DNA from 3 places in the Parabacteroides sp. B2-S-102 genome. Region 1 is predicted to be linked to each of the others. Evidence: riboswitches for the same ligand, from Rfam matches in the RefSeq annotation. Region 1 holds a riboswitch; each other region holds the start of a gene.
What was found. A riboswitch is a leader RNA that binds a small molecule or an ion and turns the genes downstream of it on or off. The one in region 1 is predicted to bind cobalamin.
Positions count from the first base shown of each region.

Region 1 (8,411 bases):
ATGAGATGTTAAATGAAAAAGCCTTACTTTTTGTAGAGTCAACAGGCAAGTACAGTTTTTATACATTTCGTTTGTTCGTGTTCTCAGCTATTTTGTGTAACTTTGCGTATGCTTGAAGGCATATCAATTTGAAGCTGCCTATTCTTGCTTGCGTTACCTTGTCGTAATAATTGGCTCAAATAAAGAATAAGACTCTACAATGAGATGAATTGAACACATGAAAACTGAATATCAAAAATGTATGGATGAGGAGCCTTTCGACGGCTCATCGCCCGAAATAACGGAAATGACTGTCCGTAACAAAAGGCTACTACACCAACTCAGAGAAACGGATTATGCCGACAATGAGGCAAAGCAGCGCATCTATCGGCAGATGTTCGGAAGTATCGGCAAGGATGTTTACATCGACATAGACTTCCGATGCGAGTATGGGAAAAACATCTATTTCGGGAACAAGGTGATCGTGAACATGAACTGCACGTTCCTCGATAATAACAATATCATTATCGGTAACAACGTGATGATAGCCCCCGATGTAAAAATATATACCGCTACTCATTCCGTTCACCTTGCGGAAAGGATGCCGGAAAGGACATGTCCCGGAGCGTCCATCTGCGACACAATTGCCCGACCCGTCCTTATAGAAGATGGTGTATGGATAGGAGGCGGCTCTACAATCCTTCCGGGTGTGACCATCGGTAAAAACTCTGTCATCGGAGCAGGCAGTGTTGTCGTGAAACATATTCCTGCCAATTCCATAGCTGTCGGCAATCCTTGCCGTGTAATTAAAAATATCGAAGATAATGATTAAAAACCTCATTTTTGATTTTGGCAAGGTCCTTGTAAATCACGATTTGCAACCCTTGCTTGAACGACATTTCGGGGATGATGAAGTGTCGCTAATCGGTTTTCACAAGATTCTATCAGATCCGGAATTTATAAACATGTGCGACCGTGGAATAATCCCGTTTGAGAAAATGATTGACGGAGCGATAAAAAGGTATCCTGAATATAGCGATGCCTTCACGTTTTTCAAGGATAATTATCTTGAAGAGATAACAGGAGAGATTGAAGGTATGCGTGTACTTCTAAAAAAATTAAAGCAATCCGGATTCAAACTATATGGGTTGACGAACTGGAGCGACACAATTTACCGGGTCATGGAGAAATTCGACATATTCCAGTTGCTTGACGGTGTGGTAATATCGTGTGAGGAACACTTCATCAAGCCTGAAAAGGAAATTTATCTTCGCCTTTGTGACAAATATGGCCTTAAACCGTCGGAATGTTTGTTTACGGATGACAGAATGGTGAATGTGTTGGGTGCAAAGGCGATTGGAATGGAAGCCGTATTGTTTACAACAACCAAAAAGTATATTTTTGAAATAGAGCGAATTTTCGGGATCAAAATTGAACAATAATAGCTACAGCCAGTGATGGTGATCGCGCTCAATGGAAAGATTGTACGCTACCAAAAGCAAATAGGCTTACAGGGCTACAAGGGATTGCCCTTCGGTACGTATGTCATCCGGATAAATGAGAAAACATTCAAGATCCAACTCTCCAAATAACCGCAAGGCGGGTATGCTTCACGCACCCGCCTTTCACATTTGCATATCTCCCGTTTTTTTACGAATATTGCATATCGGTAATCAACAAATAAGATAAACAGGAATATGGGTATCGGGAAATGGATAGGTGGCGTCTTGGGATTTATGGCGTTCGGACCGCTAGGCGCTCTAGCCGGCATTATATTAGGCTCTTTCTTCGAGGAAGGGGCAAATATGACGGGGCAGTCTTTCGGTGGCGGCACCAATTACGATGATGAATATACACGAAGAGACCCATACGCCGGGGAACGTAACAGTTTCCTTTTCTCCATGTTGGTTATGGCATCCTATATCATCCGTGCCGACGGGAAGATCATGCATAGCGAGATGGAATACGTCCGTCAATTCCTTCGGAGAAACTTCGGCGAGATCGCCGTAAGCCAAGGTGAGGAGATATTGCTAAAGCTTTTCGACCAAGCTAAACGCATGGATCAGGAGAACAACATGGGATTCAAGAATACCATCTGGGAATGCGGAACCCAGATCGCATACAACCTAAGTTATGAGGAGCGGCTGCAATTGCTCGCGTTCCTCGCCGAGATCGCTAAGAGTGACGGGAATGTGTGCGCGGCCGAGATCAATGCCTTGAAAGAGGTAGCGATGGCGATGGGAATGTCTGATAGAGAAGTTGAATCCATGTTGAACCTAAAAGGAAGTTCCTTGGACGATGCCTACAAGGTGCTAGAGATAGAACCGACCGCCACGGACGAGGAAGTCCGTGCCGCCTATCGCCGGATGGCCGTCAAGCATCATCCGGACAAAGTAGCCAGTTTGGGAGAAGACATCCGCAAGGCCGCCAACGAGAAGTTTCAGAAAATAAATGAGGCCAAGGAAAGGATCTATCAATCGAGAGGCTTGAAGTAAGATTCGACAAACAGTATTACTTACGAATTGTCAGCCAATTACATTTACCTTCTTTATGATGTAAATATTCTTTCTCCTAAATAGAAGTGGACAGACATATCATACCTTACAAAAACGCAATCGGCTGTTTATAGAAAAACTTTTTCATATATATTTTCTAAATATTAGAAAACATTCATATCTTTGCCTCCGATTTTAGTAATCAAGCTATCACATAGTTTGGTGAGAGGGAATCCGGTGTGAATCCGGAGCTGTTCCTGCAGCTGTAATCCTCATTAAGTTGGTTAGAAGTTCAAAAGCCACTGTTCTTGAATTGGAATGGGAAGGTTTCTAACCAGAGGAGAGCCAGAATACCTGCTAAAGTCTTACAATAACATCAAGCTTCCAGGATAGAAGTATGTGTCATACAAAAAACGATTCAATTTATTTTTTGAGACATAACCAGATAGAGGCTTGTTGTTTTATTTTGTGTACAAATAAAACACTATATGAGGCTTTTAGCATTCGCTATTCTGGTGGCATGCGTACAATCCGTATGCGCCCAAAGCATATTGAAAGATCCGAAGGAACTTTCCGTGCTATTGAACGAGGTCGTGGTCACCGGTACGGGTACCGAACACTATCTGAAAGACGCCCCTGTGCAAACAGAGGTAATCACCGGCAAAGCCCTTGACAGTTACCAAGGACGCAGTATGCAAGATATTCTGGAAGGACTGAACGCTTCCATCACCTTCAATCCGAGCGACATGGGTAGTGGCATCCAGATGAACGGATTAGGCAACGATTACATCTTGATCCTTATCAATGGCAAACGGATCAACGGAGATACCGGCGGACAAAACGACTTGAGTATTATCAACCCCGCCAATATCGAACGTATCGAGATCGTAAAAGGTGCCGCCTCTTCCCTGTATGGCTCGGACGCTATCGCCGGTGTTATCAATATTATCACGAAAAAGAACCGGGATAAAGTGAGCCTATCGAATACGACTCGTGTCGGATCATATGGAGATATATTGGAAAGCATACAAATCGGCTTTGGGCATAAGAGAGTGAATTCCACCACCTCACTTAGTACGACCCATACGGACGGCTGGCGAAATACGACCCAAGAATGGGACCATCACGAGGTAATGGATGGAACCGTGACACGAACCGTAAACCGATCCACGAACTTTACGCTAAGGGAGAACTTAACCTACAAAGTGAACGACCGGCTGAGCCTCTCGGCCGATGGCTCTTTTTACCAGAAATGGAATTATCGTCCGCACGGCGCATTCAAGTATTATACCTATGATCAATTCTACCGGAACTTCGATGTGGCCGGAGGAGCTAAATACACATTGGGAGGACTGAATTTTCTTTCGGTAGACCTAACTTATGGTAACTATAGCTATTTCTATAATTACCATCATAAAGATGTCACGAACTTCTTCGATCCGGAGACGGATTTACGTATCACTCGTTATCCCGGAGAACATATTCTGGAAACCTCTCAACAACGTTTCCTAGGACAAGCCAAAAGCGTATTCCACCTCGGGGAAAACAATATCCTAAGCGCCGGACTCGAATATCAATACGATCATTTGAAATCTCCCCGGCGTATCGAGAACGGGAAAGCCTCCGTATTTACGGCTTCCGCTTATGTACAAGACGAATGGAATCCGACGGATCGGTTGAATGTGACGGTAGGTGGGCGCTTCGTCGTGCACCAAGAGTTCGGGGCTACGTTTACCCCTAAAGTCTCCGCCATGTACAAACTAGGCGACTTCAATATCCGAGCCACATACTCAAATGGATTTAAGGCTCCTACCTTAAAGGAGTTGCACGATGATTATATCACGCAGATCGGCGGCGGCCCGTGGAAACATTATTATGGTAATAAGGATTTAAAACCGCAAAAGTCCAATTATTATTCGGCGAGCGTAGAATATCACGCGTCGAACCTGCAGATCACGGTAACAGGATTCTACAACCGTATCAAGAACATGATCGCCCTGACCGAGATCCCGACAAGCGCCGAAGACCGATTGGATGAGATCGAGGCCAGCATGCAACACAAGAACTTATCCAAAGCCCGCTCTTTCGGGGGAGATATATCGCTCACCTATCAAATCTTATCTTCCTTGGCTATTGGTGGAGGCTATAGCTATACGGATGCCAAAGCGCAATATACGGATGATCCGGCCGACCCGAATTATATGCTCTACACCCCGATCAACGGAACCTCATTCCATAATGCCAATTGGAAACTAGCATGGAACCATGCGTGGAAAAAGTATAAATTGGATGTCACCTTGTTCGGCCGGTACCAATCCACCCGCTTTTATATCACAGACGGTGATGGAAAAAGTTATCAGCTATGGCGATTGAATACCCGTCATAGCGTATTGAAAAAGAAAAAATGGAACCTAGATATCAATGTCGGTATCGATAATATCTTCGATTATGTGGATCGTACCCCGTTCGGACGCCATCGTGGAACTACGTCTCCCGGACGGACTTGGTACGCCTCCTTTATCGTGAAATTTCAGAATAAACATAAACTATAAACAATCTTAAAAGTTAAATGCGATGAACAAATTTAAGTACCTTTTGCTTGCGGCGAGTCTATTTGCCTCAAGCGCAGTTTTTACCTCCTGTGATGATGGAGACGACAACAATACCGCAAACCCGGCGGAAGAAGTCGTAAAGACAAGTAAGAAACATGACACGGCGATCTTGTTGTGTACATTCGGTAGCACATTCAAAGAGTCTATCAAGACTTACGACGCAACATTGGCCGATTTCCAGAACGCATTTCCCGATGCGGACATCTATTTGTCATTTACCTCCCGTACTTGCGTGAATCGTGTAGAGGCAGAGACCGGTATCGCACGTTACCAACCGGACCTTTGGTTACAAGCCCTAGGAAATGCCGGTTACAAAAAGGTTGCGGTACAGTCCTTACACATCATCCCGGGTGAGGAATACCTAAGCTTGATGAATACGGACGTGAAGAAGAAATTCATGATCGAGTCTTTCCCGAGTGTTCAAGTCGTAAAAAGCCCTTGTTTGGTATACGACGAGGATGATGTGGAAGCCGTAGCGAAAGTCCTATACAGCCACTACAGTGATAAATTGGCTGATAACAAGAACATCCTTTTATTAATGGGACATGGTAACCCGGATAAAAACTATAACGCAAATACGAAATACACGGAAACAGAAGAGGCTATGCAAGCCTTGGCCGCTAACAAGAATGTATTCGTAGGTACCGTTGATTACGGAGATATGTTGTTCTGGCCGGAAGAAGGCGAACCTAATGAGGAATGTGTCTATTCCAAACTTACCAAATACTGCGAGGATCATAACTTAAAACCGGAAGAGATCACGATCTCCTTAGCTCCGTTCATGTCTATTGCCGGAGACCATGCGCATAATGACCTTTGGGGTATCGAGGAGGGTGATGATTTCAGCGCTGCCGCTCCTAACGCCGACGCTTGCTGGAGACTAAAACTTTTGAAGATGGGCTTCAAGCTTGACACGAAAGAAAGCCATAACGGAAGTTTAGAGAACTGTAAGATCATAGGCTTAGGCGATTACGACGCTGTTCGTCAGATCTGGGTGAACCATCTAAAAGCATTATATAATGATGCGGAGGCTTGGGAAACCGGAGAAGACTACCAGTAAATAATTGAGAATTGAGAATTGAGAATTGAGAATTGAAAATTGGTTCAGTAAGTACTCACTAATTTTCAATTCTCAATTGTTCAGTGTGTATATAATTTCTTTCGATCAAAAATCGTCGCCCGTTTATATTTCATGGCGAAACGGATGTGATCGATAAATAAAGACCGGATCGCCGGATTCTCACCTAGAGGCTTTAAATAAATATCCACATCGAAACCCTGTTGACGTAGCCCTTTCTGCCAGAAATCCGTAACCGTATTTTCCGTACCTCGAATCAGTACGAACATAAAAGGAATCAACTGCACACGCTTATGACCGGCTTGGCGCATTTGCTCACCTATATCCTCGATCGTAGGGAAACCCTCACGGGTTCCGGTATAATAATCTTTCATTCCTTTGGTCTGGAACATATACCCCAATTTCGCGTAAGCCGAGTTACTGGCATGATAAGTTCCGTGCGCCACCAATAACTTAGCCCCATTTTTAGTCACTCCAGAAGGTGAGGAAACCGCTTTCATCACCGCCTCATAATCGGTATCATCATATAACAAGGGATTACCTACACGCAAATCCTTAAACAAACCTTTTCGCTGTTCCGCCTCTTTGCGGATCGCTTCCATCTCCACACCCTCTATAATGATAGTCGGTTGGATTATCACATGGGTAAACCCTTGATCACGCAACTCTACCAAGGCGTCCGCCGGCAACTGAACCCAAACACCTTGCGCCCTCAACCGACTCACTACGCTACGGGCGCTATAAGCCTGCCGGACTTCCACGTCTGGGAAAGCCTCCTTGACACGCTTGTTCATCACATCGAGTACTTGGGTACGAGCTTCCGGGTAAGCACTCCCGAAATGTACCATCAAGATCGCTAACTTATCTCCCTTTTCCATGCTCTCCCGGATATCGGAAGCGTAAAACTCCCGCCCGGGTTTCGCCCATAATGAACAGGCGAGCCCAAGCAGGAGTGAACAAACAAACATGGATCGTAAAAATCCCCTATACATTATTATATTAGTTAATAGTTGACATGTGACAGTTTACTGCTTGAAACGGACCAGAAGGCTGACGTAATAGGTACGGCCCGGGGTCAATGTAGCGTAATTGTAATTAAAGGGGCGATCGTCTACATAATCAAAAAGGTTCTCGATACCTACTCCCGGTTCCAACAAGAAATCGCCGGCTCTAAACGTATGGCTCGTATTGAGATTCCACAAGGAATATTTCGGTGCGTATCCATAAGAAGTAGAATAACGTTCCCCTTGGATACGTCCGTTAAAATTCACGTTCAGCTTATACTTATTCCAAGTATGAGACCACATAGCCGCTACCGTACCACTATGCTTAACGGTCTTATCCAAAGGTTCATCCTCGTATACGTTCTTTCCATCCATGAAACTATAGCCACCATTCAAGGTAAAGCCCGCTCCCAGATAACTATTGAAGGTCACGTTAATACCTTTGATCTTCGCTTTATCGATATTCGCACGCATCTGTATCTCATCATAGTCCGTACCATGGGCGGTGTTATAAGCATCCCGTTCCGCCGTATCCAACATCTTATAGTTAATCATGCTACGTACGTTATTCATAAAAGCGGATACGGACAAAGAGAAATACCGCATCGTATATTCTGCGCTCAACGTGAAATTGTCGCTCTTCTCCGGGTCCAGATCCGGATTACCGATCGTAAGGCGAGTCGCTCCGGACGCTTTCTTCTCCGATTCCGTATACTGCTCTTTCAATTCAGGTGTACGGAAACCAGCCGCATACGATCCGCGGAAATTAAAACCGCCTACCTTATACAGCAAAGCCACGTTAGGAGTCGCATAACTCTTAAAATTCTCATGGTAAATATAGCGCAAACCCGCGTACGCTTGGAAATGCTCATTGATATTGATCTCGTCTTGCGCATAAAATGCGGTCGTGTACATACTTTTACCCGCTATGTTATCCGTCTCACTGCTCAGTAATTCTTTAATGAACTCCGCACCAGCCGAAAGCTTATTATACTTGCCCAAACGAAAGATTCCCTTGACATTCAAGTTATGGTAATGAATCCGTTTCGTCATATCACTCTCTCCGCTTTTCTTTCCATCAAAGAAATCCTTATACGTACTATGATTGTCCGACAGATAATCAGCGTTCAAATAAGAGTTCTTATTAATCATGTATTGAGCGCCCGCCCCATAAGTGAACGTCTCTTTTCTCATATCATAGTTGGTCGTATTCACTTTATCCATCGGCATCGGACGATCGCTG
Region 1 is NZ_JAMOKM010000013.1:25,407-33,817, reverse strand. Features, by position in the region: gene NBH07_RS15560 (sugar O-acetyltransferase) at 218-811, shown strand; gene NBH07_RS15555 (HAD family hydrolase) at 804-1,421, shown strand; gene NBH07_RS15550 (hypothetical protein) at 1,434-1,571, shown strand; gene NBH07_RS15545 (TerB family tellurite resistance protein) at 1,677-2,474, shown strand; cobalamin riboswitch at 2,654-2,850, shown strand; gene NBH07_RS15540 (TonB-dependent receptor plug domain-containing protein) at 2,963-5,026, shown strand; gene NBH07_RS15535 (sirohydrochlorin cobaltochelatase) at 5,049-6,146, shown strand; gene NBH07_RS15530 (sirohydrochlorin cobaltochelatase) at 6,227-7,156, opposite strand; gene NBH07_RS15525 (TonB-dependent receptor) at 7,190-8,411, opposite strand, start outside.

Region 2 (17,518 bases), on a different contig from region 1:
TCAGCACCTGTATCTCTATCGTATAAACACCGTCTATGTCTAAATTTTTCAATGGAACCAAAATTTTCCCAGAAGAGCCTTGTAAGCTCACCGCTCTTAATTCTGTGATTATATTACCTTCGGCATCGATTACATAAGTAGCGATTCTTTTATGACCACTATCCTCATTTCTATAAACACGAACTTCATAAGAGGTGGCTTCCTCTACTTTCGGAAAAGTTAAAACAGCATCAAGACCATTGAAATCTATTTCCGGAATAACAACTTCCGTTATCGTTACCTCGCAAACAGCGGTATATCCGCCATCTACCGATTGGGCTGTTATTTTCACCACACCGGGCTTGACACCTGTTACGACCCCATTTTCTACGGTTGCTATGCCTGTATCGGAACTACTCCAAATAACCTGCTTATTATCAGCGTTTACAGGAGAGATACTAGCTACAAGGGTTGCGTTTGCTCCTGCTTGTAAACGCAAAGAAGACTTATTGAGAGAAATGGATGTTACGTGTATCACCGGGATCTCGGGTTCATCCCCTCCACCTCCAGAGGGTATTGTCGCAGCGACAAAGACATCCCCGGGCTGAGTTCCTTCTGATGTATTCATATTTCCATTCCAGCTCCACGCATCCCAACAACCATCCGTCAATACACGGCTTGTCGCACCTAAACCAGAATAGCTAAAATTAGAGGTTTGGCTACTTCTCACAAAATAACTCCAATAGCCATAATACCAACCGGCTTGCCAATGAATGCCATTGCTACAACTCCAATAGTCATAGTCATAAGATGGATATCCATATCTTTCCGCATTTATCGGGTGATAAATAACTCCTGTTTGAACCCCTTGCCGAATGGCGGCCGCAACATCCTCTGCCGGATGCTCTGGATGAGAAGTTTGCCCCAACAGCGGATTTGTGATAGGAGGTTCAAATTTAAACGCATTTTTAGGCTCAGACTTCGCTCCCTCTAGATCATAAGAAATATTAAGTCTACTTTCACCATACCCGATTCCATCGATCGTATATCCCATCCAGCCAGTGTATTGGGTGAGCAATACCAATCGAGGATCTGCTTGAGCAATCGCCACGATCATATCATGTCCGGTTGCCTCGCCATCCCAGCGATATCCCCAAACCATGGCATCCGGGCGATTCCCATCATGCCATTCAATCACTAAAGCGGCTTTATTGCTACCGTTACCAACCCAATATTGGATGTCATCGAAAGTAAAACTGGCATCAGCTCTTAACTGAGACTCCTGCTTTGTTGAGATATTCCTTGCGGAAGGATGCGGTTGACCTTGGACCAATACTTGCGCATAGGCTCCAACTACGTAAAAAGCCATTACAAAGAAAAAAGATAAAAACTTTCTCATAAGCATAATATTAATGTAAAACTCCAAAAAACAAATACACTGAATGATATAAAAAGACATGGCTTTAACAGGTTAACACAAAATAAATTACCCATAGTTCCCCACAAACTACGGCATAACTTACCCTATCAAAATTACCTCTTTAGAGCAATGTTCTCTGTATTCCATATTTGAATCATACGCTAAACCCCGGTAGCGTAAAATTGCGGCGGTTATCCGGCATTGGCAGGTCTTCTGACTTACTCCACTTTAGAACTTCCTTCCCGTTCCTTCCGGAAACAGTGGCAATGAGTTGATGTCTAAAGCTTTTTTGGAGCTTACAGCAGCGGGACTGTCCAGGTTTCTCACCTGATTCCCTTTTAATCGCCGTACCTGAATAGGGTAGGCGAACCAATACGATGGCAAATTTATAAAAAAACAATTCAAAATATACACAATTTTATCAAAACCTTTATTCCCTCAACCATCGCTGGCCATTCGTGGGTATTCGCAACCCTCAAAATACATATTTGTAGGTATTGCCGAGACTAATAAGATATCGGATATTTGTCTTCGTTATTAAACTATAAAAACAAATAGAAATGAAGACTATAGGAATATTCTACGGCTCGTCTACAGGAACGACGGAAGGGATCGCGAAACGTATCGCAGAGAAGCTGGGTGTGGAAGACAAAGATATTCATGACGTATCTAACGCTTCTCCCGCTGATGTAGCGCCTTATGAAATCTTGTTATTGGGCTGTTCCACTTGGGGCGCCGGAGATTTGCAAGATGATTGGGATAGTTATCTAGGGAAGCTGAAAAAGCTGGACTTAAGTGAGAAAACCGTCGCATTATTCGGTTGCGGAGACTCAGCCTCTTTTAGCGACACTTTCTGTGACGCCATCGGTACGATCTATTCCGACCTGCGAAATACAGGTTGCAAGTTCATCGGCGCTGTAGATGCCTCGGGATATTCATTTGACAGTTCCACCGCCTGCATAAACGGTATGTTCGTCGGACTTCCTCTGGATGAAATGAATGAAGACGATCAAACAGAAGGGCGGATCGACCAGTGGTTGGCATCTATAAGGAAAGAAGGAATTGAATAGACGCACACTTTTACATACATAACTGTTTAACCTTAATATTACAACGTTTGCGTATTCAACTTGATTGGTTTAGATTTATGAAGAGGTATGTGGGTCAAACATACCTCTTTCTTTTCATCTCAGTTTCCTGAATTGTTTCTTTATCCAAAAATAATAGCCGGTTATCGCGAAGATCGTCCCCAACAAGGAAACTAAGCAAGTCAATATACGGGTAGTCATTCCCCCCCACGAGCCGACGTGTACGGAATAAATCCATCCTCTTATCTTCCCCGATTTTGGGAGATCTTTATATAATTGGACTTCCGTAATCTCACCCGTAGCAGGATCAAAGGAGTAACGGTCGCTTCCTCTTGTATTTCCATAACGGGCCGTAGAAACCGTAGCGGAGCCATCTTGGATCGTGATTGAGTTAAAGTCCGGATAATGGCTTTTCAATGCCGATAACACCTCAGCCCATTGTGTGTAATCCGTCTTTTTCTTCGCGGGTTTCTTCGCGCCGGAAGAAGCTGGAGCATGATGCGCTTGAGGCGGGTTTGCACTAATACCGAAGACACTATAAAAGGCATTTCGATACCAACCAAACGACCATGTTAATCCGGTTAACGCTAAGATAAGCAGGAGCAATGCCGCATAGAATCCCCCGGAGACATGTAAATCATAGAAGAAACGGAACCAACCAGCCTTGGTCTTTACTTTCAACCGGTTTCTCAATACTTTTTTATTACGGGGATACCAAATTACGATTCCACTTATAATAATAATCGCCAAGACCAAAGTCGCATAGCCAACTATTGATTTTCCCCAAGAAAAACTTCCATCCCGTTTATACTCATCAAGTAACCAACGATGAAGACGCATCATTTTCAGGAAAAAACCTTGTCCGTCATCCATCCCGGTCACCTCCCCGGTGTAGGGATCAATAAAACCCGCGGCCTTTTTCCCCGGTAATACCAGTTGATAAGTTCGTCTCGGGTCAGACGATACCCGAATACCGTTTATTCGAACCGAATCGGGTAATTGTTGGCGTGCCGATTCTATCATGGCGGCAGGCGAGAGAGGTTCCCCTTTTACTTCCTTTACAAAATAACGGGAAGGGTAGCCTAATTCTAATATCTCTGTCTCAAAGACGAGAATCGCCCCGGTCAGGCAGACAATCGCAATAATAATGCCAAAAGGTATCGATAGCCATAAATGTACTTTCGCAAAGAATTTTCTCATTTTCCGAATAATTGTTTAATCCCGTCATATATACCCGGAACCGCTACCGTTCCATGGTTCTCGTCGGGAAATGATTTACTAAAGAAACGCAGGTTCTCCGCTTGTGGCAAAACCTCCGAAAGAAGATAACTCACTTTGTCAAGATGAATGTCCACCCGGTCCGTCCTTTTTTTAGACGCGACACCGATATACAGGCTTTTCCCTTTAAAATCCCGGCCTGCAACCAAAGCCTCCGCCTCCCGGACCAACCGCCCCTGATCCCACCACAAACTAGGGTCGACCGCTAGATAGGTATCAAATAATTCCGTATGACGAAGAAACGTATTCAAGGTGAAAAGCCCCGCATACGAATGACCGATAAGCATATTCCAGCCGTTCGTGCGATAGGCACTATCGATAGCAGGGCGAAGTTCTTCCGTAAGAAACTTACTGAAAGCCTCACTTCCCCCTCCTTGCGGAATCGCATCTATGGAGATTTTACCATCCCGTCCGGCGGCTGAAGCGGTAGGCGTAAAATCACGTGTCCGATCCGAATTTAATACCCCGACAATAATACAGGGAGGTAGATATTTACCTCTACCGGATGCCAACGTTTTCCTTATGCCTACCAGAGAATGAAAAAAAGAATCTCCATCTAGCAGGTAAACAACCGGATAGCGTTGTTTCGTATCCATATTATAATGCTCCGGCAGGTGTATCCAATAACTCCGGTCTTCTTGCAATACGGTAGAGTACAAAACCAGTTTCTTTCCTATACAAATATCCTCCTGGCTCCGCAGGATTAGCGGGAGCAGGAGGAATATTAAAAGAATGTGAGTCCGACTCATACTTGCTTATTACTCTTGAGCGGCAGTCAATTTACCCACACCACTGATTTGCTCTGCCTCAACGGTAAGACCTTTTGTAGCGGTAGCTGTCTTCGGATCGATACGATACACGGCAGGTTGACTTCCATCGGTAGTCGTAACCGCCATATAAGCGATACCATCCTCCGAGAACGGAGTATTGCCAAATCCGGAAATAACATCCGTGGAAGGCAGCCCCTTCACGTAAGTAAGACTCTTATCCTCTCCTTTATAAATAGCCAACTCTTTCGCGGCGAATCCGGATTCAGTCAACGGACGATCATACATCAACAACAAGAAATAATCTTCCGTGATATGCCAACAACGCAAGAATGCCTTACCACCCGTCTGTGCCTCCAAATTACAATAATAATCAGGATCAAACTCCTCCGCATTAGCCTTAATACGAACTACACCGGCCGGCAAAGTCGTTTTCTGTACCTCCGCGGTCATCGTCTTGGCATAGCTGGGCGAGAACACATACACATCGCCGTTGTCTGCCGTCCAAATGGTCTGGTAGTATTGAGAACGGTTACGTCCGCAAGCATAACTGATCTTATCCGTCTTTATCAGTTTCGGGTTCTCGAATTTCTCGTTCGCATAAATAGCGACCCAAGCCTCGTTCGGATATTGCGTCCATTGCAATTCCCCTTTTTCGTAAGCGCCACTACCGCTTCCTCCGGATTCAGTCTTTACCAGCTCCGGGTATTTAACATATTTACCTCCCTCCGCTTTCACGCCGTACTTACTCAATCCCATCGGGATAGCCGCGGAATAGATCCGGCCGTTCGCTTGGAGAATACCCGCTAACGTAACAAACTCGCCATTTCCCAAATAATTCTCCGACAAGATCGTATTCGTGTTTGTCGTAAACGTCTCTTTGGCCACATCCAGATAAGAGAGCAAGAAACCTTTAGGCAGATAACCATTCTCGTCCGCATATTCCTCACCCAGATCACCGGTAGAAGATGTAATGATATAGTCACCGTAGATACCATAAGAAGTAAATCGCTTGATCTCGTAAGTATTATCACGCTCTTTAATCTTACCTTCCGCATTCAGTACGTATGAAGAAGTAACACCGGCATTTCCTTGATTGTAAACCAAACGATACAAATATTTATCCTTATAGAAGATCCATTGCGTACCGCTTTCCGTAGTGAGTCCGTTGTTTTTAGCGGAGATAGAGCCATCACCCAGCGTATCGGCTGTCAACAAGTAATTCGCATCACCGACAGAAGCGGCGACTACATAGCTCGAAACCACCTCCGAGGTCGATCCTCCGCCATTTCCATTCCCGTTGCCTCCGTTATCCGGGTTTACAGGATCGTCGTCACTACAAGAAGTAAATACTCCCCCAACCAATAACGCGGCGGCAAGACCTGTCATTAAATAATTCTTCTTCATGTTGTTTTAATCTATTATGTTTTGAATTAATTATTGATAAATAAAAGATAGTCACACTTTAAATTAATTACCGAAATAAACCCTCACCTTACCATAGAAAGCCCTGCCAGCCTTCTGCAAGCTGAAGTTATCGTATAATTTCTCGTTCGTGAGATTCCTGCACTCGAAAGAGATATTGTAACGCCCGTTCTGTATACCATAAGAGAGTGTCAGGTTATGCGAGAATTGAGTTGGTACCACAAATTCGGATTCACTGCCTACTGCCTCCGAATACAGCGGGAAACTATGCATATATAAATTATCGTAAGTGACACTTAGCGTATTGCCTTTCTTCCACAAATTACGCCAATAGAAAGTCACATCCGAGTTGGCAAACTGATAAGGAAGATTCGGCATACGTGCGCCATATGTCAAGCTCTCTTGGTTCGTCCCGCTGGTAACCGTCTTCACGTTATCCCTCACATTCATCTGCGTAAAGTTTCCTCCTACGCTTACCCAGTTAGCGAAACCGTAGCGAACCGAGATATTGTAACCCTTGGTCTCTACACGACCATGATTCACATAGGTAGCGCCATATTTACCGCCGCTCAAATCCGATATATTCCGTTGGATATAATCTTTCGTATTTCGGTAGATCAATCCGCCTTCCACATATACGGAATGCTTACCGAATATCTCGTTGTAGCTTAAATTCAGATTCACGTTATCGCTGTTCTCCGGTCTCAAGGAAATATCGCCGGTCTCAAGGTCCTCATCGCCAAACATCTCCTCATTGGTCGGCAGGCGATAGGCTTTCTCATAGGATAATTTCGCTTGCAAGCTTTTCAAGATAAAGTAAGTTCCCGCGGCCCCATATCCCATCGTGCTTACCGAATTGGTCGTACGTATATAGTCATCTTGAGCCGAGGAAGTAGCGACAGGCCCCGCGATAAACTGGTTGTAATATTTACCGAACACAGACAAGTTCCAATGTTCCGTCGGCATCAAGCGATACGAAAGACCGCTGATATTTTTACGGGTTTCCTTCGGGATAGCGTTCGCTTCCGAGTCCTCGTTCAAAAGAGACTGATTCGAACGCCGGAACGCATTGATCACGTGATTGAACGTGAACGTATGCGCCTTACCGATACGGTAGTTAGCTGTTAAGGTTCCGTTCCAGTTATTATTATCCGACCGGGTGTTCTGATAAGATTGCTCGCCGGGCATCCGGAGCGGACGCATCTCGCCACGCCAATTATATTCATAGGAAGAGGTATCTACATTGTTCGTCATGTTCTTATTATAATTCGCCGTCAATACCACATCCAAGCCCCTAACGAAGAAATCACGCTTGCGATAGTCCAACGACGGCATGATCGAGTATCCCTTCCGATATTTGCCGCCAAACACCACTTCTTGGCGTACGCCCGTCTGTATATCTTTATACATATGTGAATAGGTAAACCCGAACATCAAACGATCCGCCCATTTCTTATCCACGAAACCGATTTTCCCGATAACGGCCTCGTTATGATACGTATCATGAAAACGCTTCACATGCTCGATCTTTTTCTTATTGATCGCTCCGGTCGTAAAGTCCTTCACCGGAGTATCCACATAGTAATTATTATCCGAATAATTCTGGAAAACGTTGATCTCATACGTGAGTCCGCTCCGGAAAGTCTGTCCGAAGTTCACATAAGATTTATGCGTATTGAAAGACCCGTATGAATAAGAAGCATCCAAGAACCATTTGTTCCGGTTCTTCTTGGTGATGATATTGATAACACCTCCGATAGCGTCTGTTCCGAAACCCACCGGTACCACACCCTTATAGACCTCTATACGCTCGGCATAATTCACCGGAATGTTATTCAGTCCGAAAGAACTGCCGACACCTTCTTGCGGAACCCCATCGATAAAGATCTTGATATGCTTGCCAGTAAATCCATCCATCATCAGTTGCATATCCGAGCCGACACCGCCGGACTCCCGGATCTTCATTCCGGGCGCTTGAGCCAAGGCTTCACTCAAGTTCTGGGTTGAATTTTGCAAGGCTTTCGTATCGAGGGCCACGGCATTGAACGCAGAACGCTTGAGCCGGGTCACGCCATTAGAAACGACAACCACCTCATCCAACTCCGTAGCTTGAGGGCTGATTACCACATTCATCTTCGTCCGTTCCCCACGCATCAGTTTCACGGGTTTCTCTACCGTCTTATATCCGATAGCCGATACTACTAATGTATATTCTCCCGCGGGAGCTTGAAGATGATAGATACCTTCCTCATTCGTAGTCCCGCCGTAATTCGTACCTTTTAGATAAACGGTAGCGAAATCCACGGTTGTTTTTTCCGTGGACAGGACTTTACCCGATATCATTGTTTTATGTTGAGAAAAAGCCGAGATGGAAATAAGCAACAGTAAAAAGGAGAGGAAAAGCCCTCTGATTTTCTTCATCATCATTTAATCAATTATGTTATTTAAAACGTTGCAAAGTTACGATCAGAGACTACAGCCCCACAATACCTAAGAATGGGTAAAATCACATTAAAAATCCACGGAGGTATACCAAACAATCCCCTTATTCAGGTAATTGGATGTATGGAGTAAGTTCGTAAAATTGAGTTATGTCAAATTTTAAATCTATTTAAACCCAATCGCAAGTTTTTGAGAGACATTTTCTTAATAAACTTCAAAAAGGTTAACTATATTTGCGAGAAACAGATGTTTAATTTTAATTCTTTATCACCATGACAGACAGAAGAACATTTTTGAGAAACATTTCATTACTTACTTTAGGGGGCATAGCCAGCCAAAAAGTAATGGCTTCAAATCCCACCAGATCCATACCCGCCACGGATGCGATATCCTCGGCAACCGCCGGGAAAAAGATGGGATTGCAAACCTATTCGCTCGGACAGGAGTTACTGCAAGATATGCCTAACGGATTGAACCGATTGGCAAAAGCGGGATATACCGATCTGGAGATTTTCGGATATAGGGAAGACACTGGTAAATTCGGTGATTATAATCCTAAAAATACGACATTCATCGCCTCCAAGGATTATAAGAAAATGGTGGATGATGCCGGTTTGAGAATCAGTAGCTCACACCTGACCCCTTCTCTTCGTGAGTACACGAAAGAGAATATGCCCAAATTCGACGAGTTCTGGAAAAAGGCAACCGATATCCATGCCGAGCTAGGTGTTAGTTGTATGGTGCAACCGAGTTTACCCCGTATCGAAAACGAGGATGACGCCAAAGTAGTATCGGAGATCTTCAACCGTGCCGGAGAGATCACGAAGAAAGCCGGAATCCTATGGGGTTACCATAATCATAGCAATGAGTTCAAACGGGTATTGAAAGCCGGCGAGAAACCGGAACAGAACCCGAATCCGTGGGCACCTCCTAAAGGTACTTATATCGAGGAGTTATTCCTAAAAAATACCGATCCGGATAAGGTTATGTTCGAGTTGGATGTATATTGGGCCGTTATGGGGCAGCAAGATCCCGTGGAATGGATGGAGAATTATCCGAATCGTTTTAAGTTATTGCACATCAAGGATCGTTGGATCATCGGTGATTCCGGTATGATGAATTTCCCGAATATATTCAAAAAAGCGTACGAGATCGGTATCCTCGGCTACTACGTGGAACTGGAAGGCGACAAGAAAGGCCGTACTCAGTTCGAGGGTGTAGAGAAGAGCGCCGCCTATTTGCAAGCCGCTCCGTTCGTTAAATAAAACATCCCGATTTATCCCATAAAAAAGGCAGTGTTTCCGCAGGGCGATCATACGCTTGGGAACACTGTCTTTTTGTTTATTTTGCCTTCAAAAAAACACGTACGTCTTTTTTCGGAAACACGTACGTGTTTTTCACGAAACACGTACATGTTTTTTCAAAGGGCATTACATGATTAAAAGCTCATCTTTACACCGGCAAAATAACTTCTCGGGCTAGCCGGGCCATAGATATAGGAGGAATCCCGGTTCTTACCTTGATCAAAGTCGGATTGGTAAGCGTTGAACAGATTCTGCACGCCTCCATTTACTTCTAGTTTCAGCTCTTTGTAAAGCGGGAACTCATACGCAAGCTTGATATTCATATCAAAGAAATCCGGAGTCTCCACCGCCTTATCCAAAGGTATATATCCCGCCAAGTGCTGCACCAACATACTTCCCGTATAAGTTCCCGACAGGGAAGCCGTGAAACGTTTGATAGGCGTAAGGGTAGCCGTAAAATAACCATAGGTATCCGGCGTACGGAACATCCTTGTCTCGGCTGGTACATTCTCGTCATCGCTCCATTTCTCGGCCTCTTTATAACGGCTTCGCTGGAAAGTAGCGCCCGCTTGCAAAGATAGCCATGAAGTTAGCACCGACTTCCCTTCCAAGGTTAATCCCATCACTTTCGCCCCGGAACCGTTACGACGTTCCTTAATCAGATTGCCTTGCTCATCTTTCCCGATATCTTCCAAGACAAACACATCACTTAAGCTGGTGTAAAAACCTTCCACCAAGAAGTTCAACTGGATACCATTCTTAAAACGATGGTAAAAATCGACCGAAGCACTCAAGCTCCGCGATTTCTCCTCGGATAAATCTTTCGCACGTTGGATCATAGCGACCTCTCCGCCGACCGCCGAGATATGCATATCCTCATCGAACGCTTGCGGGGCACGGAAACCACTGGAATAACTAGCCCGGATATTGATATCTTCCGTCGGGTTAAAACGGATATTCGCACGAGGGCTGAATATTATATGATCCATCATATTATGTTTATCCAAACGACCGCCAATCAAGAAGCTCCATCGCTTATTTTTCCACTCATTCTGCAAAAATGCGCTCTCGATATGCACCTTCTGATTCGTAAAGCGATTATACCCGATCATCTCGTCTTTCAAATGATCGAAACTATACTCCAAACCGGCAGTCAAATCCGATGGCATAAATAAGAATTTATCAAAACTATAAGCATATTGCGTACCGGCCATAACCGTCAGGTCCGTAGTCTTGCCGTAAGCGTTCGGATCTTGATTCGTCCCGTAATAACTATCCCGGTCTGTATTCTGGGCAGAAGTGAAAACACTCCATTTATGTTTGTAATCCTTGGAGAAAAGATCGAATTTCAGACCTCCTCCATCAATCGAATGCTCCAACTGTTCGGCGATATCCGCTTCATGAGGTGGACGATCCAACAGATTTCCTCCCCTGCGGTATTCATTCATATGATGATACTCGAATGTCAATTTACTATAAGTACTCGTTTTCAGGTACGAACGGAAACCAACCGTTTGATTCTTCAATTTAGGCAACTCCGTAAAACCATCTCCATCCTGATCAAAACCGGAACGATGACGGTTCTGGCCAAAAAGATATAAGCCCGCTTTCCCATTTTCCGATACCAAAGAGGCATTTAGGGTCGTATTATTATCGAAAGCGGATGTCCCACCGATCGAGGTTAACGTATGCGACAATTCCCCGGAATTTCTCAAGGGCTCCTTCGTGATGATATTAATTGTCCCGGCGATAGCGGACGAGCCGAACAGTGCCGATCCCCCTCCTCGCATCACCTCTACCCGCTCGATCATATTCGCCGGTATTTGCTCAAGCCCATATACGCCGGATAAAGCGCTGAATATGGGACGTGAATCAATCAGTATTTGGGTATAAGGTCCGTCTAATCCATTGATCCGGACTTGCTGGAAACCGCAATTCTGGCAATTCGTCTCTACCCGTACACCCGGTTGGAAATTTAGTCCCTGTGCCAAATTCACCGCATTAGTCGTAGTAAAAACCTTCGCATCCAATACATTCACTAATGTGGGAGCCAACCGGCGGGAAGTTTCCGCACGATTCGCAGATACCACCACGCCATCCAAGGCGATCTGGTCTTCTTCCAGTTCTACATTAATCTCTAAGGTTTTTCCTTTCTTTAGGGTCACTTCTTTAGAGACAGTCTTATACCCGAGCGCTTTATATTCTAGCGTAAATTTACCTTCCGGCAGATTCTTCAGGAAATAATGTCCCGAGTTATCGGTGGTCGTACCGATCGTGGTACCTTTTAACAATACGTTGATAAAGGGAAGATGTTCCCCTGTTTTCTTATCCAATACATGTCCGAAAACATTTGCGTCTGAGTCGTTTAGACGGTTCTCTCCCATGGCCTGAGCTACCGTTAGGGCACAGCACAGGCATAGTATAAAGATGAAAAATTTATTCATTTTAATTTATTCTGATAAGTAATACAATGTTATTAATCTCACAATATCAGAATATGGGAGGAGCACGAAGCGTACGTCTTCCCCGGAAGGGAACGATATAGTCCGGATAGACCGGAGCGAAAGATAAGTTACGGATAAAGGAATAAAAAGCCGCCAGCAGAATAGCGACGAAAGCCGCACCTGTTATCTGCAAGACAGATAACTGATGAAGCAACTGAAACTCGGCGTAGCCATGTTCATGGTCCGGACGACCATCGTCCGTTTTATGAAACGGGTGAGAATGGACGATCGTTACCCCGTTGACAATATGAACGTGAGTAAACGCAATAATACATCCCAAATAGGCTATGAACAGCGCAGGGAGTAATATCCTCAGATATTTTCTTAATCTATCCATCTCTTTTCTCTCGATCGCAAATATAGTAATATAACCGATAAAAAAGATACGCTGTTCAAAAATTACCTATTTGTAGGTACTTTCCTCAATCAAGTACGCCACGTACCCGATCTTCAAAGGCCGAAAGGGCCGCTTTGGCTCCTTCTCCCATAGAAATAATGATTTGCTTAAAGGGTACGGTGGAAACGTCGCCCGCTGCATAAATACCCGGGACATTCGTCCGGCAATGTGCGTCAATCACGATCTCACCGGGACGATTTGTTTCGACAATCTCCTTAAAGACACCACTATTAGCGGCTAAGCCGATTTGAACAAAAATACCGTCTAAATGAATAACACGCTCTTCCCCTGTCTTACGATCCTTTGTACGGATACCGGTTACCTTGTCGCCATTTCCAACCACCTCGGTTGTTTGTGAACTAACAAAGATCTCGACATTCGGCAAACTCTTCGCTTTCTCTTGCAAGACTTGATCCGCTTTTAACTCATCCATAAACTCCAAAACGGTTACTTTCGAACAGATCCCCGCCAAATCAATAGCCGCCTCGATACCGGAATTTCCACCGCCAACCACGGCAACATGTTTTCCCTTATAAAACGGACCGTCGCAATGAGGACAAAAAGCCACTCCACGCCCTATATACTCTGCCTCACCCGGTACATTCAATTTACGCCAGCTAGCGCCCGTAGCGACAATAACCGCCGGAGCCTTGAATATCTCACCTCCAGCCGTAGATAAAACCTTCTCGTTTCCTTCTATCGTTACCTTCTCTATACGACGATGCTCCAGCAGGTCAATCGGATATTGCCGCATATGCAAGCGCAGATTGTCAGCCAACTGGGTACCTGTTGTCTCCGGAACTGAAATCAGATTCTCAATTCCTACCGTCTCCTTCACCTGCCCGCCGATACGCTCCGCCACGACAGCGACACTCAGCCCCTTTCGTGCGGAATAAATAGCGGCAGAAGCACCAGCCGGACCCCCACCGACCACAACCACGTCATATCGTTTTACCGTCTTCTCCGTTAGGCTCTCATTGATTCCATACTGAGCTTCCAGCTTCGATAACAATTCTCCGAATTCCCCACGTCCTACATGGATCAGTTTTCCATCCGCAAAGACAGAGGGGACGCCTTGTATCTTCAAGGCATCAACTTCCGCTTGATTGATAGCCCCATCTACCATCTCATGATGGATCTGAGGATTTAAAGTCGTCATAGCGTTTAATGCCTGTACCACATCCGGGCAATTCGTACAAGTCAAAGAGACATAGGTCGTCAGATGTATCGGGCCATTCAAGGCTTTAACACGATTACAAATGCTCTCGTCCGGAAAATTCTTGCCTTTCCCATCTGAATTCAAGATCGCCAACAGTAAGGAAGTAAACTCGTGTCCATTAGGTACTCCACGAAACTTAATCCCCGTTTTCGCTCCATCCTTTAACAAAATGAATTCCAATCCCTCCCCATCAGATACTTGCATAGATATTTTATCCGAACAAGAGGCAACATCACCTAATAAATCCAACAATTCCTGTCTACTTTCATACGCAGGAGAGATCGATATATCAAAGGTATAATTCGCATTTAACCCTGCGAATATACCTTTCAATTGTTCTTTTAATGTTGATTCTAACACGATCTATACTCTTAATTATTTAGATTTTCCCTACCAAGTCAATGCTAGGTTTCAAGGTAGCCTCCCCTTTCTTCCATTTAGCGGGACAAACCTCACCATCATGTGAAGCGACAAACTGAGCGGCTTCAACTTTACGAAGTAACTCGGAAGCGTCACGACCGATATTGTTATCATGAATCTCGGCCACTTTGATCTTTCCTTCCGGATTTACCAAGAAAGTGCCACGGTATGCCATACCCTCTTCCTCAATCATCACACCAAACGCACGACTCAGTGCTCCAGTGGGATCCGCCAACATCGGATATTGGATCTTACGGATAGTCTCGGAAGCGTCATGCCAAGCTTTATGTACAAAATGAGAGTCTGTACTTACAGAGTAAATTTCTACTCCCATTGATTTAAACTGCTCATACTTCTCAGCCATATCGACCAACTCTGTTGGACAAACAAATGTAAAATCGGCCGGGTAGAAGAAAAAGATAGCCCACTTACCCAAGACGTCCTCGTTGGTTACAGTCTTGAAATTACCATTTTGAAAAGCTTGTACTTTAAACTCCGGAAGTTGAGAATTAATAATCGGTTCCATACTTGTTCCTATTTTTAAATGAATACTATTTGTTTTTATTTCCGATACAAAAATATAACATATTTATTCATTAAAACAATTTTTCTAATCGATATATTTTATGAGGTTATAGATAATACTTTATCAATCAATAAAAAGGGCCTATCCTCACGGATAAGCCCTTCAATATCTTGGGTTTTGGATTACTACATAATTAGCGATTATAATTTACTTTATATACTTAATTGATTCTTTTGTATCCGTATACGGCACGGTCTCCCAATTCCTCCTCGATACGAAGCAGCTGGTTATATTTAGCCATACGGTCCGAACGACTTAATGATCCCGTCTTGATCTGTCCGCTATTGGTAGCGACAGCGATATCGGCGATCGTAGCGTCTTCCGTCTCACCGGAACGGTGTGAAGTAACGGTCGTGTATCCATGACGGTGAGCCATCTCGATAGCGTTCAGTGTCTCCGTCAAGGAACCGATCTGATTTACCTTGATCAAGATTGAGTTACCGCAACCTTCTTTAATACCCCTTGAAAGGAACTCTACATTTGTCACGAACAAATCATCTCCGACTAATTGGCAATGGTTACCAATACGATCTGTCAGTTTCTTCCAACCAGCCCAATCATTCTCACTCATACCATCCTCAATGGAATCGATCGGGTATTCGTTGATCAGCTTTTCCAGATAATCCACTTGTTCGTCGGAAGTACGTTTCACTCCTTTTTCTCCTTCAAACTTCGTGTAATCGTAGATTCCATCCTTATAAAACTCAGAAGAAGCGCAATCCATACCGATCATCACATCCTTGCCCGGTTCATAACCAGCCGCCTTGATAGCGGCGATAATTGAGTTCAAGGCATCTTCCGTACCTTCCAAATTCGGGGCGAAACCACCCTCATCACCAACAGCGGTACTTAACCCACGATCGTGCAATACCTTTTTCAACGCATGGAATACCTCAGCGCCCATACGTAAGCCTTCCTTGAAAGAAGCGGCACCTACCGGACGAATCATAAACTCTTGGAAAGCGATCGGAGCGTCGCTATGCGAACCGCCATTGATTATATTCATCATCGGAACAGGCATCACGTAGGTATTCGTTCCACCAATATATCTATATAAAGGAATATCCAAATAATTTGCGGCAGCTTTCGCTACAGCTAAAGAAACGCCAAGGATAGCGTTCGCACCTAGTTTCGATTTAGTTTTCGTACCGTCCAAAGCCAACATCGCATGATCGATACCTATCTGATCCAAGGCAGACATCCCCTTCAATGCCGGAGCGATAATCGTATTGATATTCTCAACCGCTTTCAATACGCCTTTACCACCATAACGCTTCTTATCGCCATCACGCAACTCCAAAGCCTCGTTCTCGCCGGTGGACGCACCGGAAGGCACAGACGCACGGCCCATAACGCCGGACTCTAGTAAAATATCAACCTCTACTGTCGGGTTACCTCTTGAATCTAGGATCTCACGTCCTGTAATCTTTTCTATTTTCATTGCTTCTACGTTTTTTAAACTGACGCAAATATAGATGGATTACTTGAACCGTGAAATCACCACAAATTGCTATTTTCACCTCAATAATACCTGAATGTAGGTAGAGACTACAACACTCCCGCCCGCACCCGGCTCAAAGATTCGGGTGTCATCAATAAATACGAGGCGATATGATTGACAGAAGCACGTTTCGCTGCTTCCGGATATTCCTGTTGAAAACGCAGATAACGTTTTCTTGCCGACTCAAAACGCCAAGAGTCCGCTTTCTCTTGCGAAAGCATCAAAGCCCACTCCAGTATTTTCTGGTACAATCTATTAATAGCTAAAGATGTTTTCAATAAATCGCTAAATTCCGAAAAAGAGATCCGGTGATAAACCGTCGGTTCCAATGCCTCGATTAATAAACGCGTCGGTTCTCTTTGGAATGTGCTGGCTATACAAATAACGATATTTCCCTCACAGGAGAAATGCTCGGTAATATCACGTTTATTCTTATAGTAAAACTGGCGTAATAATCCCGATTCCACATAATATAAATATTTAGATATTTGTCCGTTATCCAACAATAATTCTCCTTTCGCAGCCTTACTTGATTCTATGATCGAGGCCAGAGAATCCAAATCCGCATCGGGTAATGGATAAAAACGTTTGGATATCATTTCGGCTATTTCTTGTGGTGTCTTCATACTATTCATCATTTTCTGATCTATATCATTTTTTATCTCCTTACAAAAATAGATATTTGTTGCATATAACAAAACAAACACATATTAAATAGTCAAGGTTAGTCTAGGCAAAAAATTATTACTATCGTTTAAAAGCTAATCGGATTAGATTGTTTTCCCTGATTAGCTGTTGCATAATCGCAAGGCTTGATCGAGAGATCAGGCCTTGTTATTTTCTGGTTTGTAGCGAGAGAATATCGCTTTCGCATTATCTAAACGTTCTTTTGATAAGGGTTCCACCCCCTTTAACGGATAATCGAGACCTAATTGCTCATATTTATAGGTTCCCATCGTATGATAAGGCAATAATTCCACTTTGCGAACCACTTTATATGAACTGACATACCGAGCTAACGCCTCCAGCCACTCGTCATTATCCGTATATCCGGGGACAATAACATGGCGAATCCAAGTATCTATGCCACGTCTCTCCAATTCATCCAAGAACAGAAGCGTATTATCCTGCTTGACACCCGCCAGTAACGGATGTAAATCCGGGTTTAAGGTTTTGATGTCCAATAAC
Region 2 is NZ_JAMOKM010000027.1:30,416-47,933, reverse strand. Features, by position in the region: gene NBH07_RS20915 (Ig-like domain-containing protein) at 1-1,378, opposite strand, end outside; cobalamin riboswitch at 1,586-1,788, opposite strand; gene fldA (flavodoxin FldA) at 1,960-2,469, shown strand; gene NBH07_RS20905 (PepSY-associated TM helix domain-containing protein) at 2,584-3,687, opposite strand; gene NBH07_RS20900 (alpha/beta hydrolase) at 3,684-4,514, opposite strand; gene NBH07_RS20895 (DUF4374 domain-containing protein) at 4,524-5,939, opposite strand; gene NBH07_RS20890 (TonB-dependent receptor) at 6,003-8,384, opposite strand; gene NBH07_RS20885 (sugar phosphate isomerase/epimerase family protein) at 8,672-9,664, shown strand; gene NBH07_RS20880 (TonB-dependent receptor) at 9,838-12,147, opposite strand; gene NBH07_RS20875 (DUF8478 family putative metalloprotein) at 12,194-12,544, opposite strand; gene ahpF (alkyl hydroperoxide reductase subunit F) at 12,630-14,183, opposite strand; gene ahpC (alkyl hydroperoxide reductase subunit C) at 14,203-14,769, opposite strand; gene eno (phosphopyruvate hydratase) at 14,990-16,270, opposite strand; gene NBH07_RS20855 (Crp/Fnr family transcriptional regulator) at 16,378-16,968, opposite strand; gene pflA (pyruvate formate-lyase-activating protein) at 17,155-17,518, opposite strand, start outside.
Region 2: it holds a riboswitch for cobalamin, as region 1 does, so the genes downstream of both, NBH07_RS20915 (Ig-like domain-containing protein) here and NBH07_RS15540 (TonB-dependent receptor plug domain-containing protein) in region 1, are expected to answer to the same signal.

Region 3 (4,925 bases), on a different contig from region 1:
AACGTTCCAACATTTTCCCGTTTATCTGCATTAAATAGATTTGATATCCGGCTAAATGCTCAAAGCGCAACGCTCCATTCTGATAGGAAACCTTTGGGATAACGGGAGCCATAGTCTCATTGCTCACCGGATCAGAAGATTTTTCTACCATATAGGTATCGATCACGTCCAAGCCATTCATGACTTGGATCTCTATCCGATAAGCGTCATCCCTCCCTAGGTTCTTCAGTGGGACGGATATAGTGCCGGAAGTAGCCCGTAAGCCTTTCGTCAGTAGTTCAGTAATGATATTGCCTTCCGCATCCGCTACGTAAGTGCCTATCTTTTTATAACTTCCATTCTCATATCTGTAGACACGAACCTCATAGGAGGTGGCTTCCTCCACTTTAGGGAATGAGATAACCGCCCCGGTCCCTTCAAAATCGATCTCAGGAGTAACCGTCTCCGTTACCGTCACCTCGCAAACAGCGGTATATCCGCCATCTACCGATCGGGCTGTTATTTTCACCACACCGGGCTTGGCACCTGTTACGACCCCATCTTCTACCGTTGCTATACCTGTATCGGAACTACTCCAAGTAACCTGCTTATTATCAGCGTTTACAGGAGAGATACTAGCTGCAAGGATTGCATTTGCTCCTGCTTGTAAACGCAAAGAAGACTTATTGAGAGAAATGGATGTTACGTGTATCACCGGGATCTCGGGTTCATCCCCTCCACCTCCAGAGGGTATTGTCGCTGCGACAAAGACATCTCCGGGCTGAGTTCCTTCTGATGTATTCATATTTCCATTCCAACTCCACGCATCCCAACAACCATCCGTCAATACACGGCTTGTAGCACCTAAACCTGAATAACTAAAATTCGAGGTTTGACTACTTCTCACAAAATAACTCCAATAACCATAATACCAACCGGCTTGCCAATGAATGCCATTGCTACAACTCCAATGGTCATAGTCATAAGATGGATATCCATATCTTTCCGCATTTATCGGGTGATAGATAACCCCGGTTTGTACGCCTTGTCGAATAGCCGCCGCTACGTCCCCCGCCGGATTTTCAGGAAAACCAGTCTGCCCCAACAAAGGATTCGTAATGGGAGGTTCAAATTTGAAAGCATTATTCGGTTCATTCTTGGCCACATCCAAATCATATCGGACGTCCAGATTATCCCCATATCCAATACCATCGATCGTATAACCCATCCAACCCGTATATTGGGTTAATAAAAGAAGTTTCTGATCGGCCTTCGCTATCGCCACGATCATATCGTGTCCGGTAGCCTCGCCATCCCAGCGATATCCCCAAACCATAGCATCCGGTCGATTCCCATCATGCCATTCGATCACTAAAGCGGCTCTCTTGCTGCCGCTTCCTACCCAAAACTGGATGTCGTCAAAAGAAAAGCTGGCGTCAGCCCTTAACTGGGACTTTGTTTTCGCCAGCACATTCGGAGCCGAGGGATGTGGTTGCCCTTGAACCAATCCTTGCGCCGAAAGACCTACTACACACAAAGCCATTACAAAGAAAAGAGATAGAATTTTTCTCATAAGCTTTTATATTAAATGTAAAACTCCAAAAAACGATCAAGAGGGAATATAAAAGAAAGATCAAATAATCATGAATATTTCCATAGTCCGGGAGGTACTAAGTCACGATTCACCCGATCAATCCTTCATGTAAAGCAATATTCACTTCGTATATTTCCCCTTTTTGAATCCTACGCTAAACCCCGGTAGCGTAAAATCGCGGCGGTTATCCGGCATTGGCAGGTCTTCTGACTTACTCCACTTTAGAACTTCCTTCCCGTTCCTTCCGGAAACAGTGGCAATGAGTTGATGTCTAAAGCTTTTTTGGAGCTTACAGCAGCGGGACTGTCCAGGTTTCTCACCTGATTCCCTTTTAATCGCCGTACCCTGAATAAAGTAGGCGAACCAATACGGCAGCAAATTTATAAAAAACAATTCAAAATATACACAATATTATTAAATGCTTTTTTTTGACTATACTGCATATTGTATAAATTAAAAAATAAGGACGAGGGAAATACCGACTACTATCCATAAAAAATGCGGTTACTATCAATAGTAATCCGATTTAATATAGATACCCACATGATCAGTTCGGATGAAAACAGGGGAGATCGATGAGCGTGCTACCGCCAGAGGATTGTCGGAAGCACTAGAGAAATTACGGATCGAAAAGTTTAGCCCTTCCGAGAAATTTATATCTAGTTGTAGAGACGTAATATGCCGCATTAGGGCCCGGTCTCTGAGCTGGATGAAAATTGACTCATACCGAAAAATCATCGAAATAAATCGATAGGTTCTTATTCCTGCCGATAAAACAGTTTTTCATTATCCAACTATTTTCCTTAGGATTCATCATTATAATCGTTTTTCTTTCCGGGAGCAGGTATAAATTGTTTTCGCAATATATAATGAAAGGAATATCAGATATATTGGTTACCTCCAAACACGTATTCCTCATTCGCTTAACCCGGATACAGGCCTTGACCAATGGGGCCAAGTATTTTTCTTCTCCCGCGATTTTCCCATCGAATAACGCGGCCGTACGACCGGCGAACAATGCCTCCCGTATCCTTTTCTCACTTCTTTCTTCCGAGAATACCAGCGTCAGGGGACGTAGTCCTTTCCTGTATATCCCGGAAAGAACACAATGAGCGTCGCTACTTGCCATAAACGCTTTCTTAAAACCGGAACACCATTCTAATGCAATCGGGTAAAAGTCCTTGTAAGACATGACTTCTATACCATCGATCATGTTCTCTTGAATCAGTTTTTCATGTATGGGATATAAAGTGGCCTTATGATTCGGCCAGCCGGGATGATTCCACACAATAAATGCCCCTTGCCTTTTTGCCTCGGCAATAGATTCCACAGGATTTTCTTTCTCCATAAGATTGACATCTTGTACAAACAAGGCGTTTAGGTGTCCCAAGGGCTTGGAACGTGTTATTTCCGCTCCGGGAATCACGATAAAGTCCATGTCGTCAGCGGCTTTTTTAGCGATTTTGTAAGATTCGTTTAAATCTCCTTTCAAAATAACCTTGTTGATCCGGTGCTCGATATGGTCAGTAATCGCTATCGCATCCAATCCCTCCTGCCAAGCCTCATATATCCGGGCATCGGGCCATACCAAGCCGTCGGAGAATACCGTATGGGTATGAAAGTCACATTTTAACGTCTCGTAATTACTGAATCCCGGAATCTCGATCCGGTCTCTTATAAACAAGTGATCGATATGCGTTAGCTCGTAAACATCCTCTTCCTCAGAGGTTTCGTCCGGCAATGCGGGAACTATGAATCTTTTCATGCTTAAAATTGCTCAATAACGGGGTACTAAGATAGAAATAAACAACAAAATTTTCTCATAAGCTAATTAATTTAAAATGTCATTCATATCACATTGTTATAACGATAGGAAGGAGAGCCTTTTGACTCTCCTTCACCTTGTTTCGATATTACTTGATTACGAACTTCCTCGTTATCCGATCATTGCCATTGATGGCAGTGATGATATAAGATCCTTTGGAAAAACTCATCAAACGGCTCTCATTCAAATCGGTCACCTCAAAAGCATCCAATACCGTACCGTTGAATCCTACGATATAGCAACGATAGCCTTCCAGATTATTCAAATGCAGATAGCCGGCGTAATAATAGATACGGGCCTCACCCGCACCTATCGTCTCATTGCTGACCGTCCCGGAAGAGGTAGAGAACGGTTCACTATAGAATGTGCCTACCACCTCTTTCTTTCCGTCTTTCTCTTTAACAGCCGTAATTTTCACGATATAATCAGAATCTTCATCCAAATCCCGCAAGGATATAGCGATCTTATCCGGAGTACCTAAACGCAGATCGCTTCGCAAGCTGGTGAGGATATTCCCGTCCGCATCCATCGTGTAAACACCAAACAATACGGGAACCTCATTCACATATTTGTATACGGAGACCTCATAGAAGGTAGCCTCTGGCACTTTCGGGAAGGTCAGCGTAGCCGTGGAATCAGCGGCCTCAACCACAGGTTTATCCAAGTCTGGGTCGGTTACCGTAACCTCGCAAGTGGCCGTATAACCACCGTCATCCGTTGTTACGGTTATCGTAACGACACCGGCAATTCCGGCGGTAACCGTACCATCGTCGGCTACAGAAGCAACAGTAATATCCGAGCTACTCCATGACACGGATTTATTTTCCGCATTTGAAGGAGTGACAATCGCAGCTAAAACAGCCGTCTCGCCCTTATCTAAAGACAAAGAAGAAGCATTTAAAGAAACCCCTGTAACTGAAGAGGAAGGAGCCTCCGTAACCGGAACTACCGTGACATCACAATAGGCAGGAATATCTCCGTAATTCGTATATACCCAAATGCGAGTAGAACCTCCTGAAATAGCGGTCACTACACCGTCCACAACGGTAGCGATCTCCTTATTATCACTTTTCCAATAAACTGTTTGATCCACTTCTTCCGGATTCTCTACGGTTGGTTTTACTTTAACTGTCGGAGTTAACGTTATCGTACGACCTAGTTCTATCGTAGCTTGATTCTTATTCAACGTTACAGTATCTATATCACATACGACATGGACTAAACAAGAATCGACAAACTTGCCATTTTCCATATTCGCATAGACCCAAGTAGAGCCCGCCTTTTCTCCACGAATACGTCCATCATAATAAATATATAATATATCTTCATCAGCGGCCGTTATATCGGGCATTGTCTGAGATGCGTCATCAGGCGCATAAATCCATTCTAAGCGACCAGACTTCGAGATATCGATTGTCATCTCATGCTGTTTTAATTCAAAAGATTCCACATGGATTGAATCAACGATTATTACGCAAGTATCGGTTATTCCTCCGTATTTTGAAGTAACGACGACATTTGATTTAC
Region 3 is NZ_JAMOKM010000027.1:50,891-55,815, reverse strand. Features, by position in the region: gene NBH07_RS20930 (Ig-like domain-containing protein) at 1-1,552, opposite strand, end outside; cobalamin riboswitch at 1,753-1,956, opposite strand; gene NBH07_RS20925 (PHP domain-containing protein) at 2,295-3,338, opposite strand; gene NBH07_RS20920 (DUF5074 domain-containing protein) at 3,487-4,925, opposite strand, start outside.
Region 3: it holds a riboswitch for cobalamin, as region 1 does, so the genes downstream of both, NBH07_RS20930 (Ig-like domain-containing protein) here and NBH07_RS15540 (TonB-dependent receptor plug domain-containing protein) in region 1, are expected to answer to the same signal.